DNA from 2 places in the Dorea longicatena genome. Region 1 is predicted to be linked to the other one. Evidence: riboswitches for the same ligand, from Rfam matches in the RefSeq annotation. Region 1 holds a riboswitch; the other holds the start of a gene.
What was found. A riboswitch is a leader RNA that binds a small molecule or an ion and turns the genes downstream of it on or off. The one in region 1 is predicted to bind cobalamin.
Positions count from the first base shown of each region.

Region 2: linked by a shared signal. The riboswitch ahead of NQ508_RS03165 (sirohydrochlorin cobaltochelatase) and the one ahead of NQ508_RS04005 (Ig-like domain-containing protein) in region 1 are both predicted to bind cobalamin.

Region 1 covers NZ_CP102280.1:819,779-830,489, forward strand. Annotated here, with positions in the region: gene NQ508_RS03950 (bifunctional adenosylcobinamide kinase/adenosylcobinamide-phosphate guanylyltransferase) at 1-236, shown strand, start outside; gene NQ508_RS03955 (histidine phosphatase family protein) at 233-952, shown strand; gene cbiB (adenosylcobinamide-phosphate synthase CbiB) at 852-1,763, shown strand; gene NQ508_RS03965 (ferrous iron transport protein A) at 1,910-2,122, shown strand; gene NQ508_RS03970 (pyridoxal phosphate-dependent aminotransferase) at 2,212-3,258, shown strand; gene NQ508_RS03975 (cobyric acid synthase) at 3,240-4,808, shown strand; gene NQ508_RS03980 (precorrin-8X methylmutase) at 4,945-5,613, shown strand; gene NQ508_RS03985 (LysR family transcriptional regulator) at 5,627-6,532, shown strand; gene NQ508_RS03990 (YoaK family protein) at 6,773-7,468, shown strand; gene NQ508_RS03995 (LysR family transcriptional regulator) at 7,501-8,385, opposite strand; gene NQ508_RS04000 (HPr family phosphocarrier protein) at 8,613-8,876, shown strand; cobalamin riboswitch at 8,924-9,122, shown strand; gene NQ508_RS04005 (Ig-like domain-containing protein) at 9,265-10,711, shown strand, end outside.
Region 2 covers NZ_CP102280.1:644,647-655,357, reverse strand. Annotated here, with positions in the region: gene NQ508_RS03185 (Ig-like domain repeat protein) at 1-94, opposite strand, end outside; gene NQ508_RS03180 (hypothetical protein) at 79-1,620, opposite strand; gene NQ508_RS03175 (6-phosphofructokinase) at 1,989-3,236, opposite strand; gene NQ508_RS03170 (hypothetical protein) at 3,447-4,001, opposite strand; gene NQ508_RS03165 (sirohydrochlorin cobaltochelatase) at 4,026-5,231, opposite strand; cobalamin riboswitch at 5,428-5,641, opposite strand; tRNA gene NQ508_RS03160 (tRNA-Arg) at 5,772-5,845, opposite strand; gene NQ508_RS03155 (pyridoxamine kinase) at 6,067-6,921, shown strand; gene NQ508_RS03150 (glycoside hydrolase family 32 protein) at 7,064-8,494, opposite strand; gene NQ508_RS03145 (PTS sucrose transporter subunit IIABC) at 8,540-10,483, opposite strand; gene NQ508_RS03140 (trehalose repressor) at 10,687-10,711, opposite strand, start outside.

The sequences.
Region 1 (10,711 bases):
TCGAAAGAAAGATAAAGGAAGGAGAACCGATAGATGATCTTGCAGAAGAACTGATTCGGAAGAATCCGGAACTGATCCTGATCACAGATGAGATCGGATACGGAATCGTGCCGGTTGACCGGATGGAACGGGAATACAGAGAGCAGACCGGAAGAGTGTGCACGCGCCTTGCGGCATATTCGGAGAAAGTATACCGTGTGATGTGCGGAATCGGACAGGTGATAAAGGAAGTATGAGGATTTATCTGATACGTCATTCGATGACGAAAGGAAATAAAGAAAAACGCTATATCGGAACGACGGATGAATCTTTATGTCTGGAAGGAATACAGCTTTTGGAAGAGAGAAAAGGAATGTATCCTGAGGTTACATATGTCTATGTAAGTCCGATGAAGCGGTGCGTGCAGACGGCAGAGATCATTTATCCGGAGATGATGAAAGCAGGAGCATATAGCTGTAATGAAAAGTTACGGGAGTGTGATTTTGGCCTGTTTGAAAATCATAATTATATCGAACTTTCCGGCAGCCCGGAGTATCAGGCATGGATAGACAGTGGTGGAAAGCTGCCATTTCCGGAAGGGGAAAGCAGGGAAGCGTTCATCCGGCGGACACTGGAAGGGTTCCGGGAAGTCGTACGGGATGCGCAGGCACATGACCGGGAGACGATTGCGGTTGTGGCACATGGCGGAACGATCATGAGTATCATGGAACGGTATGCAGTAAAGGAAGACGGGACGCCAGCAGGAAGTTATTATGATTATCAGATAAAGAATGGAGAAGGATATGAACTTAGAATTTCAGAGAATGACATATATGACGATCGCGATCGTGGCGGGCTTTGTTCTGGATCTGATCTTCGGGGATCCAAGATGGCTGTATCATCCGGTGAGGCTGATCGGGCATCTGATATCGGGAACCGAAAGAATTATCAGAAACTGTCTGCCGGCGAATAAGACAGGGGAACGCATCGGTGGAGGGATTCTGGTGCTGGTGGTTGTGACGGTCAGTACAGGAGTTCCGGCGGTGATCTTATCGGTTGCATATAAGTATTTCTGGCAGCTTGGACTTGCACTGGAAAGCTTCTGGTGTTATCAGATCCTTGCAACGAAATCCCTGAAAGTAGAAAGTGACAGGGTCTACATAGCACTGAAAGACAAGGGCCTGGAGGCCGGGAGAAAGGCCGTGTCCATGATCGTCGGAAGAGATACACAGAATCTGACGGAAGAAGGTGTGACCAAGGCGGCCGTAGAGACGGTGGCAGAGAATACATCGGATGGTGTGATCGCACCGTTATTTTATATGCTGATCGGCGGAGCTGTTCTGGGATTTGCTTATAAGGCAATTAATACGATGGATTCGATGGTCGGTTATAAGAACGACCGGTATCAATGGTTTGGAACGGCTGCCGCGAAGCTGGATGATGTGGTGAATTTTATTCCGGCGAGGGTATCGGCAGTACTGATGATCGCGGCGTCATATCTGACCGGAATGGATGGAAAGAATGCAGCACGTATCTTCCGAAGAGACCGCTTTAATCATAAAAGTCCGAACTCGGCACAGACAGAAGCAGTCATGGCGGGGGCGCTGGATGTGCAGCTTGCAGGAGATGCATGGTATTTTGGAAAGCTGCATAAGAAGCCGACGATCGGAGATCCGGTCCGGGAGATGGAACTATTGGATATCCGGAGATCGCATAAGCTGTTATATGGGACGGCAATGCTTGGTCTGATACTTGGAATCATCCTCCGGATTCTGGTTCTGTAGATGATATTGATAATAAAAATCAAAAAACAAATAATATTATCTGCAAATTATGAATAAAAAGTTAGAATTGTGCAAACAATGTTCCTGTTGACTAACATAGTCAGTGCAACTTACAATATAAAAAAGAGGTAAAGAAGGTGTTAGTTATGCAGGCATTGTCAAAGGCGGCGGCTGGAAAAAGCTACACCATCAAGTGGATGTTCGGCATCCCGGAAGTTCTGGATAAGATCCGAAAATGCAAGATTGATGAAGGCAGTGAGATCACAGTCATTCAGAATTCCGGAAGAGACCTGATCATCAGAAGTGGTGAGAAGCGGATCGCAATGAGCAGCGATGCGGCAACAAGAATTCAGGTATAAGATTCCGGTTGACTATTTTCTGCAAAGTGAGTAAGATGGTTGTAGCAAAATAGCAGAGAGAGCGGTTTATCCGCACAGGTGAAGGAACGTTGGCAGAACCAAAAGAGACAGTTCACGGTGGAGACATTTACCGGAATCCATCTGTTACAGATTATTCTGTAAACAGTAACCCGCTGGGAGTTCCCGAAGCGGTACGAAAGAGCGTACAGGAAAGTGCAGACAGGATCATGTATTATCCGGATGTCAGATGCGACAGACTTCGGGAGTCGATCAGTGATTTTGAGAGAATAGAAAAAGAAAAGATACTCTGCGGCAATGGTGCTGCAGAGCTTTTTTTTGCTGTCGTAATGGCAGTGAGACCGAAAAAAGCACTGGTGACGGCACCAGCTTTTTCCGAGTATGAGCGAGCACTTGGCACAGTTGGAGCAGAGGTACAATATTACAGATTAAAAGAAGAACAGGATTTCCGGATACAGGAGGATATACTGGAACAGATTACGGAAGATACAGATATGATATTTCTGTGCAATCCCAATAATCCGACCGGACAGACAACGGAAAAAGAACTGCTGATCCGTGTGATGAACGGGTGTAATAAATGCGGTACGATACTGGTCCTGGATGAGTGTTTTATAGAGTTTCTGGAAGAACCAGAAAGATATGAATGCCGGGGGTATCTGACACAGTATCCGAATGTGGTCATTATCAAAGCATTTACGAAAATATTCTGTATGCCGGGTGTAAGACTTGGATATGCATTGTGTGAGAATGCAGCTCTTAGGAAACGAATGAGGGCAATGCTCCAGCCGTGGAATGTGTCGGTAACGGCACAGGAAGCAGGTGTGGCAGCACTTGTTGATTGCGAAGCATATTTAAAGAGAACGAGAGAATATATAAAAAAAGAAAAGTTCTGGATGACAGAGCGGATGAGAAAGCTTGGTCTGAATGTATGGGGATCGGAAGCAAACTATATATTTTTTAAAGGAAAAGCAGGGCTGTATGAGAAGGCACTGAAAAGAGGACTGTTGATCCGGGACTGCAGTAACTATGAAGGACTGACAGAAGGGCATTACCGGATTGCAATAAGATCTGAAGAAGAGAATGAAAGGTTGATAACATGGCTGGAAAAATTATGATACAGGGAACAATGTCCAACGCAGGAAAGAGTCTTCTGTGTGCGGGACTTTGCAGAATATTCAAACAGGACGGATACCGGGTGGCTCCGTTCAAATCCCAGAATATGGCACTGAATTCCTTTATTACAGAGGATGGACTGGAGATGGGACGTGCACAGGTTGTGCAGGCAGAGGCAGCAGGCGTGGCGCCGCAGGTAGAGATGAATCCGATCCTGTTAAAGCCGACCAACGATGTAGGATCACAGGTGATCGTAAATGGTGAAGTCCTGAAGAATATGAGTGCAAGAGAATATTTTGCTTATAAAAAGCAGCTCATACCGGACATTATGAAAGCATTTCACAAATTAGAAGAAGAGAATGATATCATTGTGATCGAAGGAGCGGGAAGTCCGGCAGAGATCAACCTGAAGAAAGATGATATTGTAAATATGGGGCTGGCGAAGATGGTAGATGCGCCGGTGCTTCTGGTCGGAGATATTGACCGCGGAGGAGTATTTGCCCAGCTTCTGGGGACGCTTATGCTCCTGGAAGATGATGAGAAAGAACGTGTAAAGGGACTGGTCATCAACAAATTCCGCGGGGATAAGACAATCCTGGATCCCGGTATTGTCATGCTGGAAGAAAGAGGCGGCATTCCGGTAGTCGGAGTTACACCGTATATGCAGGTCGAGATTGAAGATGAAGACAGTCTGACAGAGCGTTTTAACATGACAAAGGGTGGAAAAGGTGCAGAAGAAAGAATCGGTCTGGTGGATATCGCAGTCATCCGGACACCGAGAATTTCGAACTTTACGGATTTCATGCTGTTGGAAAATGCTCCGGGAGTGAATCTGCGTTATGTAAAGAATCCAAGAGAACTGGAAAATCCTGATATGATCATCCTTCCGGGAACAAAAAATACGATGGGAGATCTGAAATGGTTAAGACAGAGCGGAATGGAAGCGAAGATTCTAAAGGCGCATGCCGGCGGCTGTGTGGTCTGGGGAATCTGCGGCGGCTATCAGATGCTGGGGCAGTCGCTCAGTGATCCGGAAGGCGTGGAAGATGGCGGCAGTATGAAAGGACTCGGCCTTTTGCCGGTAACGACTACATTTACCACAGAAAAGACCAGAACAAGGGTGAATGGAACACTCCTTCATGTGGAGGGGAATCTGAAAGCACTTGAGAATCTGAAGTTTGAAGGATACGAGATCCATATGGGAAAGACCGAACTTCTGGAAGGATGTCCGATGAATCAGATTCACGATACGGTGAAGAAAAAGGACAGACAGATTCCGGATATGGAGCCGGAAAACAGAATAGAGAACAGTACAGACGGAATCTCGCATGGAAATGTATACGGAACATACATCCACGGCATTTTTGATAAGGAGAAAATTGTATCGGAGATCGTAAAATCCCTGGCAGAAAAGAAAGGACTTTCAATGGAAGAAGTGGAAGGTGTGGACCTGAAAGCATTCAAAGAAAGCCAGTATGATCTTCTTGCAGATACACTCAGAAAACATCTGGACATGAAGGCAATCTATCAGATCATGGGAATGCAGAAATAATTTTTCGGGATTACTATGTATTCGTAAGGAGCTGTAGATACCAAAGTATGCAAGAGAAGTTGCCGATGGCAAGTTTTGTAGTTAGAAAAGATGAGATGTGGGCTATGACGGACTATGAAGAGAAAGGAAGAAAACGTTGAATATACAGAAAAATAATCACGCAGCACATACTAAAATAGAGATAGAAAATGTTCTTCCGACAGAGATCGAAAAGCGCAGCTTTGAGATCATTACGGAAGAACTGGAGCAGGAAGGCATCGTGCTTCCTGAGATTCAGGCACCAATTACAAAGCGCTGCATACATACCAGTGCGGATTTTGATTATGCGAAGAATTTGGTGTATTCCGAGCATGCGGTGGAGAAAGCACTTGAAGCGATCAGAGGCGGTGCTTCCATTGTAACCGATACACAGATGGGACGTTCCGGAATTAACAAAAAGAGACTGGAACAGTATGGCGGTCAGGTATACTGCTTTATGTCGGATGAAGATGTGGCGCAGGCGGCGAAGAAGAATGGAACAACAAGAGCCGTTGCCAGTATGGAAAAAGCGTGTGAACGGAATGAAAAGCTAATCTTTGCCATTGGGAATGCTCCGACAGCACTGATCCATCTGTATGAACTGATCAAAGACGGAAGAATCCGTCCGGAGCTTGTAATCGGTGTGCCGGTTGGTTTTGTAAATGTGGTACAGTCCAAAGAGCTGATCCTGACTCTGGAAGATACCCCGTATATTGTAGCGAGGGGGAGAAAAGGCGGAAGTAATATTGCGGCATGTATCTGTAACGCACTGATCTATATGCTGTAGGGAGGAAGAATTTATGACATTACAGCAGTTAAGGTATATTACCATGGTTGCGGAGAAGGGGACGATAAGTGAGGCGGCAAAAGAGCTGTTCATTTCCCAGCCGAGTCTTACCAATGCGATCCGGGAACTGGAGCAGGAGATGCAGGTGACGATTTTTCACCGGACGAATAAAGGGGTGACGATCACCGCAGAGGGAGATGAATTTCTCGCCTATGCAAGACAGATACTGGATCAGGTCGGCCTCATGCAGGAGAGGTATCTGAATGTAAATGAACGGAACCCGAGATTTTCCGTATCCTGCCAGCATTATTCTTTTGCGGTCAATGCATTTGTAGATGTGATCCGTAAATTTGATGCGAGAAAATATGATTTCACACTGCGGGAGACACAGACTTATGAGATCATCGAAGATGTGGCGAAGCTGAAAAGTGAGATAGGTATTCTGTATACTTCTTCACAGAATGAGACGATCATCATGAAACTGATCCGTCAGAATGATCTGAAATTCGAAGAGTTATTCGTAGCAAAGCCACATGTATTTATCAGTTCAAAGCATCCGTTGGCAGATAAGGAAGCACTGACACTGGAAGATCTGGAGGAGTATCCGTATTTGTCATTTGAGCAGGGGGATTATAATTCCTTTTATTTTTCCGAAGAGATATTAAGCACACTGGACCGGAATAAGAACATCAAAGTCAGAGACCGGGCAACGCTTTTCAATCTGGCGGTCGGCCTGGACGGGTATACGGTAAGCTCCGGCGTGATCAGTAAAGAACTGAACGGTGAGAATATCATCGGGAAGCCGCTTCTGGTGGATGAATATATGCGGATCGGAACGATCGTGCGGAAAGATGTGGCACTGAGCCGGTATGGAAAGGTGTATATGGAAGCGTTGAAAAAATACACAGGCGGGATGTAAGAATAATTCAGAATAATAATGAAAAGCAGTGGGAAAAGGTTTCGTTTGTAAAAGAAGTTGCAGAAGAAGTCTGGGAGGCTTAATATCAAATTGAATATATAAAAAAGATATGAAAGATATATCAAATATACGTTTCACATTTTTGATATTCTCTCGTATAATAGTTTGCTGAGGGGGATTGGTTTGAAAACGTAAAAACGTGTGAAAGCAATTCCCCGTTTTTTCTAAGGAGATGAAAACATGGGAGTAATGAAAAGTTTATTTTCCGGGAAACAGATGTCGGAGGCATTCATCTGTAGTGCATTTCTGGCTTTATCGGGAGGATTTCAGGATGCATATACCTATAATACGCGTAATGAAGTATTCTCGAATGCACAGACAGGTAACGTGGTGCTGATGAGCCAGAATTTCATGACGGGAAAATGGGAGGCGGGACTGAAGTATTTATTTCCGCTTTTTGCATTTGCTTTGGGTGTTCTGATCGCAGAACAGATCCAGCATAAGTATAAATATGCAAAACATCTGCACTGGAGACAGGGAATTCTGGGAGCAGAGATTATAATCCTGTTCATTGTAGGATTTATTCCACAACGCGGAAATATGATCGCGACTGTTCTGGTATCCTTTGCCTGTGCGATGCAGGTGCAGAGTTTCCGGAAGGTGAATGGATTCTCATATGCGAGTACGATGTGTATCGGTAATTTGAGAAGCGGAACGGCAGCACTGTCTTTTTATCTGAGAGAAAGAAGACCAGAGCAGCTGCGCCAGGCAATGTATTATTTGGGAATCATAGTTCTGTTTGCGATAGGAGCCGGAATCGGCGGCAATCTTTCTGCCAATTACGGAATCCATATGATATGGGTATCGTGCGGACTTTTGATTGTCAGCTTCCTGCTGATGTTCCTGGATATAGAAGCACGGAGAAGCAGAGCATAATAGAAGAAAAAATAAGAGACATTGATCCGCTGTCAGATGCGGATCAATGTCTCGATTAGTTTCTGTGCTGCAATACTTTGTGGCTTGGAAGCATTCTGTACAAGACAGATGTGTCTTGCAGGAAGAGATTCTTTCAGATGAATCTGAAGAATTTCCCCGCGCTTCAGCGGTTCTTCTGCAAGTTTCTCCGGATAGAAGCCGATACCGAGATTGTGCTGGATCAGGGCCAGACACTGATCGGTAGATGTAACTTCCAGATCCGGACGGAACGGAAAGCCGTGGGAAGAAAAGTACTGAATATGAAGATCTCTGGTGCTGGTATTATTCTCCAGCGAGACAAAAGGATATTCCGCAAGTTCTTCCAGCGAGCAGATGTGAGAAGCCAGTTCTTTGTATTTCGGACCGGCGATCAGAATTTCCCGGAAAGAACCAAGGGAAATCTTCTGGAACTGCTTCTGGACCGAAAGAGGTGTTGTTACAACTGCGAAATCCACCAGCCCGCTTTCCAGGGAAGCGATTGCCTGCGGAGTGGAATGGTTGGAAATCTTAAGCCTTACATGTGGATAATGATTGTGAAATGCTTCTAATTTTGGCAGCAGCATAATACGTAGTGCATTTTCGCTGACTCCGATGGAGATGAGTCCGCTGGTAAGGCTCTGGTCACGCTTCAACTCGGTTTCTCCGAGCTCCAGTTGTTCAAAGGCAATTGCAACGTGGTTAAAAAGCTTCTGTCCTTCCGGAGTCAGTGAGACCCCACGGTTCGAACGGACGAAAAGATGGCAGCCAAGTTCTGTCTCAAGATTATTCATACACCGGGTAATATTCGGCTGGTTATTGTGTAATACCTCTGCCGCTTTTGTAAAACTGTGCTGTTGTGCGACATGGTAGAAAATGCGGTAATAATCGTATGTACTCATAATATCCTCCAAAATAATATATAAAATTGATATATAAAAATAATTTGCTATCTTTTATCCAGATGATGCCAGATAAGTATAATATATCCCATGTGAAAAGACAATGTTAAGAAATAAAAAATATATTACATTGTAGAAAAAAACGTAGTATACTGATTTATATTTTTTTATGAACAGATGTGTTTGTAACGAAAATAATGGATACACCTGAGAGGAGAGACTTAATTATGGTAAAAATGAATGTAAAATTTGAAACACCGGAACAGCTTGTAGAATTTTCAAGAATGTGTCAGAAAGTAGAGGCTGATACTCTGATTGAAGATACTGTACATAAACTTATCATTGATGGAAAATCAGTTATGGGAATGATGACAGTTACATTGAATCAGAGGCTGATCTTTGTAGTAGATGGTTCTGATGAGAAAGAGGTACTTTCTACATTTGAAAAATATCGTACGGAAGATATGGTACAGAAGCAGAATCTGGGTTAATAATTGCATTTTACAGATACTTGTGGTATCGTAGTCAAGGTGAAAAGAATAGAATGAAAACTGCAGGTGCCGGTTGGATAAGATTGATCAGAGCCGGTGAAAAGGGAAACAGGTGCAAGTCCTGTACGAACTCGTCACTGTGAGCAGGGAATATCAGAAAAGAAAAAAGTCACTGGATAACGGGAAGACAAGCTTCTGATGTATGGATCTGTGAGTCAGGAGACCTGCCTGTAGCGTACATGGAAGTAAATCCGGACCACGAGTAATTGGTTGTACAAAAATGGAGGAAAATTATAATAAATTCACAAGGCCATTTTATACCCTTTTACGGATGATTTCGTGGAAGGGTATTTTTGGTGACAGAAAAGTAGTAGGGAGAGAGTAAAAGATGAAACACAATTCCAAGCAATTTTTGGCCTTATTTATGGCTGTGTCTATGGCAGTTGCACCGGTATCGGGAGTGTATGCGGAAGATCAGAATGCAGCTGTAGAAAATGCTGTGAATGCGAATGTACAGGAGGGCAGTGAAGCGGAGCAGAATGAGACTGCTTCGAATGCCGGACAGGCAGAAAGCAGTGTGACGGCGGTTGGAAGTCAGGAAGAAAATAAAGCGGAAACAGCCGGTAAAGGAACAGATACTGCGGAGGACGAAGACGCGAAGAAGAATGCGGCTCTTGCAAAGCTGTCAGTGGTCAGTGGAACAACCGGTGAACTGAAAGACGGAACATATAAAGTAGAGGCAAAAGTAGGCGGATCATCCAGAACAAGTATCACCTGTGAAAAAGTGGAAGTAAAGGATGGAAAAGCGACTGCCAGAATCGTATTTTCAAGTGCCGGATATCCAAAACTGTGGGTAAATGTAAATGGCACTGTAAAAGAATATGAAAAAAGAACAGACAGTGCAGCAGGAACCAGCGCATTTGATATTCCGGCTGATATTAATAAAGAGATGAATGTGATCGGATATGTGGAAAAGATGGGATCCTATACAGAATATAAGCTAAACATCAACATTTCCAAAGATACAGAGCCGACAACACCGGAAGCTCCGGAACAGACGGTTATCACAGGTGTAAGCTTCAGTGAAGGAACGGAACTCAGTATGAAGACGGGAGAAGTTAAGAACCTGACGCTTAAGTTTACACCGGCATTATCAGCAGAAGAGACAGCACCGGATATGACATGGACTTCTTCTGATCCGGAGGTTGTAACGGTTGAAAAATCCGGATCACAGGCTAAGCTGACTGCAATGAAAGCAGGAACTGCAGAGGTAACAGCAACATTTAATAACTCTGAAGGTACAGAGATTAAAGCCACATGTAAGGTAACGGTAACAGCACAGGAAACAGAAAATAAGACCCTGACAGACGGAAACTATCAGGTGAATGCCGAAGCCGGTGGAAAGATGATCCGTGTCACAAACTGTGTAATGACGGTAAAGAATGGACAGATGACGGCAGCAGTAACATTGAGCGGACGGGGATATAACAGAATCTATCTGGGAGATGTAAAAGACGCGCCGAACGATGAAAGTAACTGGATACTTCCAGATTCGCTTCTTGCAGAGCAGTATACATTCCAGATTCCGGTAGAGAAACTGGATGAGGTAATGACGATTGCCGTTCATACAACGAAGAGTAATAAATGGGATACCAGAACACTGACATTCCATTCAGAAGGCATGACTAAGATTGCGGACAGCAATCATGGAAATGCTTCGAATGGCAATAACGGAAGCAATGGATCGCTGACACCGGGCGGAAATAATAACAACCCGGGAAATACTTCCAATGGAAATAACTCAGGAAGTACAGGAAGCAATAACGGAAATACAG
Region 2 (10,711 bases), 180 kb from region 1:
TCACATTTCCTTCCGGTAACAGATCAGCAATCTGTCCTCCGGTCACCATACCAAACGCTGCTATCATTATTACTTTTTTTATCTTCCTACCCATATATTTCCTCCTTCTGCCTTAATTCCATATTCTTTTTGTAATTTCTTAAATTCTGCATTTTCCAAAAGTTCAGTATCTTCTGTTACATATTCTTTAATCTTGAGTGCACACGTATCTCTATTGACAACCGGATCTGCACATATCAGTCTTATATGTGTTAATTTCAACTCTTCTGATTCTCCAAGCTCTTTTATCCCCTGAATGCATGTATCGCTTGCCATATCCCGTCTTCCTGCAGTTTCATACAACTGTACCATCTTTTTATACAGCTCTTCTCTCTTACCCGGTTCCGTCTCATCCTCCAATATCTCTGCATATATGTTTGCTGCCTCCTCTTTCTTTTCTTCTTTTTCCAATGCAGACGCCTGATACTGCAATAGTTCTCTCTTCGCAGAATCATTCAGATAATCTGTCTTTAATCCTTCTTCTACCAGATTCAACACTTTTTCTGAACTTTCTTTATCATCCAGTAATCCATACCCTCTTATCAGGCACTGTATTGCCTGTTTTTTCTTCTCTTCCGACTGCATACTTCTTTCTTTCCATTCATTCTCCAGGTAAGCAAGACTTGCTGCAAATTTTTCTGCCTCTTCCGGCACTTTTTGTTTTTCATACGCTTTGATAAGCCTTTTCAGATTAACTGCCAGCGTCTGATTCTCCATTTGATTCAGACATTTCAGACTTTTTTTCATATCTCCCACATTCAGGAAATATGCCAGTGCCAATTCCAGATACTCTTCATCTCTTTCATATATTTTCTTTTTTATCCGGTCATCCGATTTTTCACTTTTTTTCTCTTCTGATTTGGAAGATTCCGTTCTTTTCATCTCTCTCTGGTTTGCTTTTTCAGCATTTTCCCATGCATTTATGAACAAATATCCCCCGAAAACAATAGACAAAACTACTGTTATACACACTTTTTTTCTTCTTTTCCCCTTATTATTCAAAATTTTATCTCTGTCTTTTTCTTCATACCTTGGGATTTGCTTTTGGATTTCTGATACATTTAGATAATGGGGTGATCTTATCCCCATTGCTTTTGAAATAATTCTCTGAAGACGATATTCTTCTCGTCTGTTAAAACGTGGTTCTGCCTCCACAGATGCCAGAATATATTGAAATGTTTTTCCCAGCCCATACATATCCAGTTCCTTACTGGCATGTTGATAATACTTTTCGTCCGGCGGAAGAAAATATTCACGGATATCTCTTCTTTGCATAAATATCATCTTGCTTCTGTTTGCTTCCGACTGCATATCCAGAAAATAAATTCTTCCATCTTCAGACCTGACAATACTATATGGATTTACATATTGATAACAAGGATTTCCCCTGCACCTGTGAAATGACGCCAGTTGTCCTGCTATCTCTTTTAATAATAAAAATATCTCCCGTTTTTTTATTACCGGATGATATTTTAAGTATCTGTCCAGGGTTTTCCCCTGCACATTTTCGGAACTGATATAGCATAATTGTCCATGCTCAATCAGCCGCAACACATCATAACTTTCTTTTTGTTGCAACATATATCACCCCTGTTCTTTTTTCATTTTTTCTTACATGGTAAATTTGGTGAGGCCTCACGAAGTCCTACAGACTATATAGATTAATTAAAAGAATCTATCTTGAAAATATAGATTAAAGATATCTTACCTGATTCATGTCAAAATTTCAACCCTTTTTTATTGTTTTTATATATTTTCTGGCACAGCACTTTAAAGGACCTGCCACAGACAACTTCTCTTACATATTTTTGTATCTACAGAACTTGCTGCCGGCAACTTCTCTTACATGCTGCTTTGGTATACAAAAAGTGCCATATTGCAAGACATGTATCTTGTTATACGCTCGCAATACGGCACTATCTTTCCAATCTTCAAATCTTATCTATTTTTTATCTGTGGCTTAATTCTTTTGGTGTATACAGATGTCTTGGGATTCCATCTACCATAACCGGTGATACATCCCCCTGAATCAATGGACGCACATAAGAAATAAACTCATTTGTTACATAAGTACCTTCTTCGTTTACCCAGTTTCTTGGTACAAGCTTCTCATCATTGGCAATCTTGTGTACATCCTTTACTTCTGTTCCGCACTGATATGGATCATCCGACAGACGTTTTAAGACTACCATCTTTCCGGTATCTCCTTCGTCTGCTGCCTTTACCGCTGCTCCTCCAACCTGATATGCTTCCAGTATATCAACTCTTGAAGCTGCGTGAGATGCGGCTCTTTGTAATGTACTTAATTCAATCGCACGTGTCTTACATCCAATCTCCCCTGCAATATAACTTGCAAGGTAAGATGCTGTTCCGGATAACTGCTTATGTCCAAATGCATCTACAAAGTCAATACTGTTGCCAAGTTCACATACATAAGTTCCATCTTCTGTACGGATTCCTTCTGATACTGCAACAACAATAGATGTTTTCTCCTGTAATAATTGTTTGATCTTTTCTCCAAATAACTGAAGATCAAATGGAAGTTCCGGCAGATAGATAAGATCTGGTCCTTCGCAGTCTTCTCCCTTTGACAATGCAGCCGCTCCGGTCAGCCATCCGGCATTTCTTCCCATTATTTCGACGATAGATACCACGCCTTTTTCATATTCCAGGCAGAAGCTGTCACGGATAATCTCTTTCATAGATGTTCCGATATATTTTGCCGCACTTCCATATCCTGGAGTATGATCGGTAAGTGCAAGGTCATTATCAATCGTCTTCGGACATCCAATGAAACGGATTGCATGACCGAATATAATGGCATAATCCGATAATTTCTTGATTGTATCCATAGAATCATTTCCACCGATATAGATAAATACTTCGATATCCAGTTTGTCCAGGATCTCAAATATCTTATCATACACTTCTCTGTTCTCATGGATCTCCGGAAGCTTATAACGGCAGGATCCCAAAAATGCGGCCGGTGTTCTTTTTAATAATTCCGCATCCAGTTCGGTCTTGATATGATCTGACAGATCAATATATTTTTCTTTTAATAATCCCTGGATTCCGTGAAGCATTCCATATACTTTATTGGCTCCACGGTCTTTCGCTGTCCGGTATACACCGGCAAGACTGGCATTGATCGCTGCAGTTGGTCCCCCAGATTGTCCTACAATTACATTTCCTTTCATTCGCTTATTTCCTTCCTGTTTTTTATTCCGTTTTACCGTTAATTCAATATTAGTGCGTTTTAACATAAAAGTCCAGTAATTCTTATTTTTTTTATGCATTTTTACTATTTTTATGTATCTTTGCATTATTTGATACAAAAAAAACTCTTATTCCCCACCTTTTTGTAGTCTGTACAATATATGGGAAATAAGAGTTTTTATTCATACATTTTATTCAGCTTTTACCGGGTTTGATACACTTACCTTGTGATCATACCATTTGCCCTTTGTTCCGATCAACGCCAGATCAAATTCTTCATCTAACGCCGGAACCGGAACATCAAATCCATAGACTTCTTCTGTCGTTCCATCGCTGTATGTAACTTTGTCTGTGGTTGGTTCTAAAAGTTTTGTACCTTTTTTCTGAGCCTCTTTTGCTGTACCAGGGAAGAGATTCACGATATTTTTTGATACGAGACTGATATGTATCGTCATCTTTCCATCTTCTACAGTCAGTGTACCTTTTCCTTCATTTGCTTCATTTACATGAAACATCGTACTGTCCGTCTTAAATTCTGCAGTATAGGTCCCATCCTCGATCGGCGCCTTTGCTGCTTCGGACTTTGAATCTTTTGATTTTTCTTCTTTTGCATCAGACTTCTGCTGTTCTGTCTTGGCTGATTTGTTGTCTGATTTGCTGCTGTCATCCTTACTTGCACATCCTGTGAATATTGCAGCTGTCATTACTGCAGACAGTACAACTGCCATCAATCTCTTTCTCAACATTGTTATCTCCCTTAATTATCTTTCTTACTGTGCATCCATAGCTGCTTTTGTATGAGCAACATATAACTGCTGAATTGCATCGATCTCTCCAAGACCTGCAATCTGTGTCTTTACACTGTCAAAGTTCTTAGATGCCTCAAACTGACTCTTCCATGAATCATCATCATCTCCGGCCATATCATTATTAGCATGATCTCCGGCAACAACCATAAGTGGACGAAGGATTACATTCTTATATCCGGCATCTTTTACTTTTGCGATAACGGATTCGCAGGAAGTATCTTCCGGCTCACCTTCTACTGTTCCGATGAATACATTCTTATATCCAAGCTGTTCCATCTGTGCCTGCATCTGAGAATAGCTGATCTTTGCTGTATGAGATGTTCCATGTCCCATGAATACAAATGCTGTGCTGTCCTCTGCTGCTGCATCAAGGCTGTCATATTCTGCTGTCTTTACTGCTTCTGCAGTGATTGCCTTAGCTACTGCAGCCTTGTCTTCATTGATTGCTGTTGCGTCCGCTCCAACTTCTCCGAGAAGTGGTTCTGCGATTTTAACAGATTCGAATTTATCTTTGTAACTATTTACTGTTTCTGTTAACTCATCATACTCTGCACCGTGCATCAGATGTGTAGGCTGTACAACCAGTTTCTTTACACCATTCTTTACTGCACGCTCTAAAGCCTGATCCATGTTATCAATCTTCTCACCATCTCTTGCCTGTACATGATTAATGATGATCTGTGCTGTAAATGCTCTTCTTACGGACCAGTCCGGATTAGCTGCCTGAAGTGCTTTTTCAACTCCGCTGATATCGGCTGCACGGCTTGCATTAAAAGATGTTCCGAAACTTACTACCAAGAGTTCCTTCTCCCCGATGTTATCTTCATTTAACGGATCATCCTGGGAAGCATCCCCTGTATCTCTTCCGAAATAATCCGGATCAGCATTTTCACCTTCCACAAGTTCTTTCTGTGCATCTGTCAATTTGTCCCACGCTTCTTTCGCTTCTTTACACTGCTCATCTGTCTTGTCGTTTCTTTCCTGCACATAGATGGCATCAATCTTCTTTGCTACTTCATCTGCAGCTTTCTGATCGTCCTCTTTTGATGAATTCTCTGCAGTCTTCTTGCTGCTGTCTGAACTGCTACCTGCTTTGGAACCACATCCGCCAAGTGCTGCTACACACATAGCTGCTGATAATAATACAACTACCAGTTTCTTTTTCATTTCTTTTACCTCCTGATTTTCCGATTGTCAATGCACGAGATACAAAAAAACTCGGCCTCCGTCAGCTCCTTCCGAATATATAGCCAAAAAAAGCCTCCGTCAGGAAACGAAGACAACGAAAATAAAACTGTATTATACCACATACAGTTCTGTGATCCATTTCGTACTGCCAATTCCTCGTGGCCTGAACTTTTTCGTTCCTGTACTGCGAAAGGCAGGTCTCCCGGCTTATTGCTCTGACACATCTGCTCCCTTCCCGGTTCTCCCAGTGGATCTGTAGCTTCTGCTTGCAAAACACGGTGACGAGTTCGTACAGGATTCTCACCTGTTTCCCTTTTCACCAGTCAGATCCTTCTTTCCACAAATTATTCTGAATCCTTCTGACTGACACCTCACACAATCTTGATTAAATTTACTATGTAACCTTAACACAGTTGCCCAAATTATGTCAATACTGTCCCGGTCATCTGAATTGAAACATCCGCTTCGGAACAGCAAAAAACCCTCGTCCGACTTAATGTCAAACAAGGGTCTCTCGTACGTGCGCGAGAAGATTCGAACTCCCGACCTTCTGGTCCGTAGCCAGACGCTCTATCCAGCTGAGCTACGCGCACATATTATATTTGTTTGCCTCAGTTATTTATGTACCTCAGCAACAAAATTAATTATAGCGCAACGTTTTCTATCTGTCAACAACTTTTTCAAATTTTTTTAAATTATTTTTTTAAGCTCTGGTGGCCTGCAAGTCTTCCTTTTCTCTGGCCGTTTCTTTCTTCTTTTTATAATGGTATAATTATTACATATTTACAATACATTAGAAAATGAGGATTTCTTTATGACAAAAAAAGTTGCTGTAATCAATGATCTGTCCGGACTTGGACGCTGTTCCCTGACTGCTGCCATCTCCGTATTATCTGCGATGGGAATCCAGGCCTGTCCACTCCCTACCGCCATTTTAAGTTCACAAACAGAATACCCCAGCTACTACTGTTATGATTTTACCGATAAGATGGATTATTTCCGCCAGGAATGGAAGAAACTAGGCACTTCTTTTTCCGGAATCTATACCGGTTATGTTGCCAGTGTCTGCCAGATTGAACAGATCATGCACTTTCTGGATACTTTCCAAACAGCAGACACCTTTCTTCTGGTCGATCCTGTAATGGGAGACGATGGCGTTACCTATGATATGTATACTTCCGGGCTTCTGACTGCTATGAAAGAACTTGTCGCACGTGCAGATGTTATCACTCCTAACCTTACCGAATTCTGTCTGCTGACGGATATAGATTATAACAGCCTGCAGGATCCGTCTCTGTCTATACAGCAGCTCATTTCACGACTTAAGGATGCAGGGCAGACTTTGACAAAGGATCATGAAAAAAAGGTCCTCATCACTGGTATTCATTTTACTGCAGATGACGGAGTTCATAAGATTGGAAATCTCCTGCTATATGGCTCTTCACATTTTCTTTCGGCATATCCCTGTTGCAACGGAAGTTATTCCGGTACGGGTGATCTCTTTGCTTCCTGCATCACAGGCGGACTTGCCAGAGATATTTCCCTTACGGAAATGATGCAGACCGCAGGTTCTTTTCTTGAAAAATCATTAATTGATTCTGTAGAAGAACATGTTCCGGTAAACGAAGGCGTTAATTTTGAAAAATATTTGTATCTCTTGCATACATAGAATCTGCCACTGGCAGCTTCTATTGCATACATTGGTATTAAAAATCACCATATATCTTTTGAAAATTTCTCTACTGAAACTCTTTCTTTTGATATATGGTGATCTTCTTTCTATATTATTGGTATCTCAGATTGATATTTCGTTACATAATTTCTGACAACGTAATCTGTGCTCCCACAGCTTCTGCCTGTAATTTATACACTTCCGGATAATATCTTGTCGAAAATACATATTCCCCATCATTTACAAATACTTCAACAGAGGATGTATCGGCCAGAATCTTCAGATTCTCCACTTCTTCCACTTCTACATATCTCATGCTTCTTCCTGAAGATACCGAAGTTTTATCCTGATCTGTAAAATGCATCCGGAATTTTCCGTCAGCATAATCCAGGATCAGCTTCTCTGAAAGGATAACTTTAAAGCGGTTCTTTGTAATATCCGAAATCGTCATTTCATATACCGGATATCCCTCTCTTACCAGCATACCTTTCACATCACTTACCAGATGTTTCTTCTCTTCTAGTTCTCTTATCGGACGTTGACAGATCTTGCCATCTTTTTCAAAGATTTCTCTTGGAAATGTAAAGCAATGCTGCCATCCTGTCTGAATGGTCGGATTGCTGTATTCTTCGCAGTCCGGCATTCCCATCCAGCTGATGTGGATCCTTCTTCCGTCTTCCGTCTCAAAACTCTGCGGGGCATAATAATCAAACCCATAATCCCACAAATGATACTCTGACAACTTGTATTCTCCAAGAATATCTCCTTCTATCTCAAAGTATCCGGACTGATATACATTACGATCCTCCCAGATACCACCTTCCAGTCCCTGAACAGACGTGGAAAGAAGTTTCTTATCTCCGATTTTGAAATAATCCGGGCATTCCCACATATACCCGAATGGCTTTTCGGATTCCACCCGGTTTCTGAACTTCCAGTTTACTTTATCTTCAGATTCAAATACAAGTACCTGACCTACATCTTTGTTCGTTCTTGCACCCTGTACCATATAATAAGTACCATTTTCTTTCCATACCTTTGGATCTCTTACATGACAGGTCAGATCGTCCGGATAATCTGAATTTCTCATCAGTTCTTTTTTCTTTCCGAACGTCTTGCCGTCTTCCGTTATAACCAGAACGGTATTGCCCTCACGTCCGGTGCGGATGTAATCATATTCCCCGTCTTCTAATTTGACATTTCCTGTATAGTACAGATACATTTTTCCATCTTCAATAAATGCGGATCCGGAATATACTCCGTGACAGTCAAATGGCTGATCTGGATAAAGTGCGGTACCCTGATATTCCCACTTAATCATATCCTTGCTGGTATAGTGACCCCACATCTTCACACCGCCTTCTGCATTAAACGGCGAATACTGGAAAAACGCGTGATAGATACCCTGGAACTGGCAGAGTCCATTTGGATCATTCAGCCAGCCGACCGGCGGCATCAGGTGTAGTTTTTCACGGAATTTTCTATCTGATACGGATAACTCTTCTCTGGTTTTCTGGCTTTGTTCTGCTGTCTCTACTAATTTTACAAGATCTCTTGTTAATGCGTTCATAAATCAATCGTCTCCATCTATCTATAAGCATTATTTCTATACACATTATTTTGTAAGTGTCATAACTTTACTTGTTGTCTTAACTTCAGCAGGTTCTGCCTTTGTTACATTTCCGAATTCATCTGTATTTGTCAGAATCATCATTGTTGTCGTCTGATATCCTGCATTCTTGATTTCCTCAAGGTCCGTTTCTACCAGAATATCTCCTGCATGTACTTTATCGCCATCAGAAACTTTCTTTGTAAATCCTTTTCCATCCATTTTTACAGTATCAATACCGATATGGATCAGAAGTTCGCCACCCGCTTCTGTTGTGATACATACGGCATGACCTGTCTCGAAAATATTCGATACTTCTCCGTCGCATGGCGCTACGATTTTTCCATCTGCAGGCTCTACTGCAACGGTAGCTCCGAGCATCTCTGATGCGAATGTCTCATCTGCTACTTCTGCTAACGGAATCTGTGTTCCATTTACCGGGCTTGTTAATGTCTCTTCTGTTGTAGCTGCTGTTGTGTCTGCTGCTGTATCGTCTGTTGCTACTGCGTCTGTTGTTTCCATATTTTCTACTGCTGCTGTCTCTGCTGCATCTGCGGTTGCTGCCTTTGGTTCTGCATCCTTATAGATCAGGAATGAGATCACGAATGCAACACCGACTGCGATCACCATCTCGATCAGGTACTGAAGCGGCTGATTCAGGCAGAGCAGGATACCGAAGATACCTGTCACACCAGTTCCTTTCGCTCCAAGATGTACCAGTGATGCATATAATGCCCCACATCCTCCACCGATACATCCGGCGATGAATGGTTTGAAGAATCTTAAGTTTACACCGAAGATTGCAGGCTCTGTAATTCCCATAAATGCACTGAGTGATGATGGAAGCGCCAGAGATTTGATCTTCTTATCTTTAGACTTAATACCTACTGCAAGTGCTGCAGCTCCCTGTGCTACGTTGGCTGCACTTGCAAGTGGAAGCCAGTATGTAACACCGTATTTTGCAAGCTGTCCGATGTCAATAGCTGTATACATCTGATGAATACCGGTTACTACGGTTGGTGCATATAAACCTCCCATGATCAGACTTCCAATTCCGAGAGGAAGCGTTAGCATCCACTGGATTGCTCCGAGAATTGCATTTTCAGCCCATACGAAGATCGGTCCTACAATTGATAATGTAAGGTAACCTGTTACAAATACGCTGACCAGAGGTGTTACGAACAAGTCAAGAACTTCCGGAACGATCTTATGTAACTTCTTCTCGATCACTGCCAGAATCCATACGGCGATGATAACAGGAATGACGTGTCCCTGATATCCGACCATGTCAATCTTGAACAGTCCGAAGAATACGCTCTGTGTCTGCTGTACACCCTCTGTTGCTACAGTATAAGCGTTCTGCAGTGACGGATGGATCATGATCATACCGATAACTGCACCAAGATACTGGTTCGCACCGAATGCTTTTGCAGCTGAGAATGCGATCAGGATCTGCAGGAATGTGTAAGCAATGTTACTGAACAGATTCGCAAATACATAAATCGAACTGTGTGTATTAATATGGAGGAATCCGTTGCTATTCATAAAATCAAGTGAGTTCATGATTCCCATTAAGAAACCGCTGGCTACGATGGCCGGAATGATCGGTACGAAGATATCACCAAGCAGCTTGATCGCACGCATGAACCAGTTCTGCTTCTCTGCAGCTGCCTCTTTTGCCTCTGCTTTCGAGCTTGCCGTGATACCTGCAATGTCGATGAACTCGGCAAATACTTTATTTACCGTACCGGTTCCGAGGATAATTTGAAGCTGTCCCGATGCTTCGAAGACTCCTTTTACCCCATCTACATTTTCAAGTGCTTCTTTACTTACTTTCTTATTATCTGCAATGACAAGACGAAGTCTCGTTGCACAATGTGCTGCAGATGCAATGTTCTTACTTCCGCCGACATGATCCAGGATGTCCTGTGCGGTCTTTCTGTAATCCATATTAACTCTCCTTCCTCGTTCTATGTGTAATCGTTTTCACATTTTGTAATTTTATAATAAGAAAAAAAATGCCATTTGTAAAGATGGCATTTTTACTGATATTTGCTATTCGATTTTGTGCGGTTTGCACGAATTCTGTTGTTTTTGACTGATTCGGAATCTATTTACACATTTTACACACTGATTTTCTGCTCCGGCATCTCTTAGTCTTCTATATTTTCTTCCGGA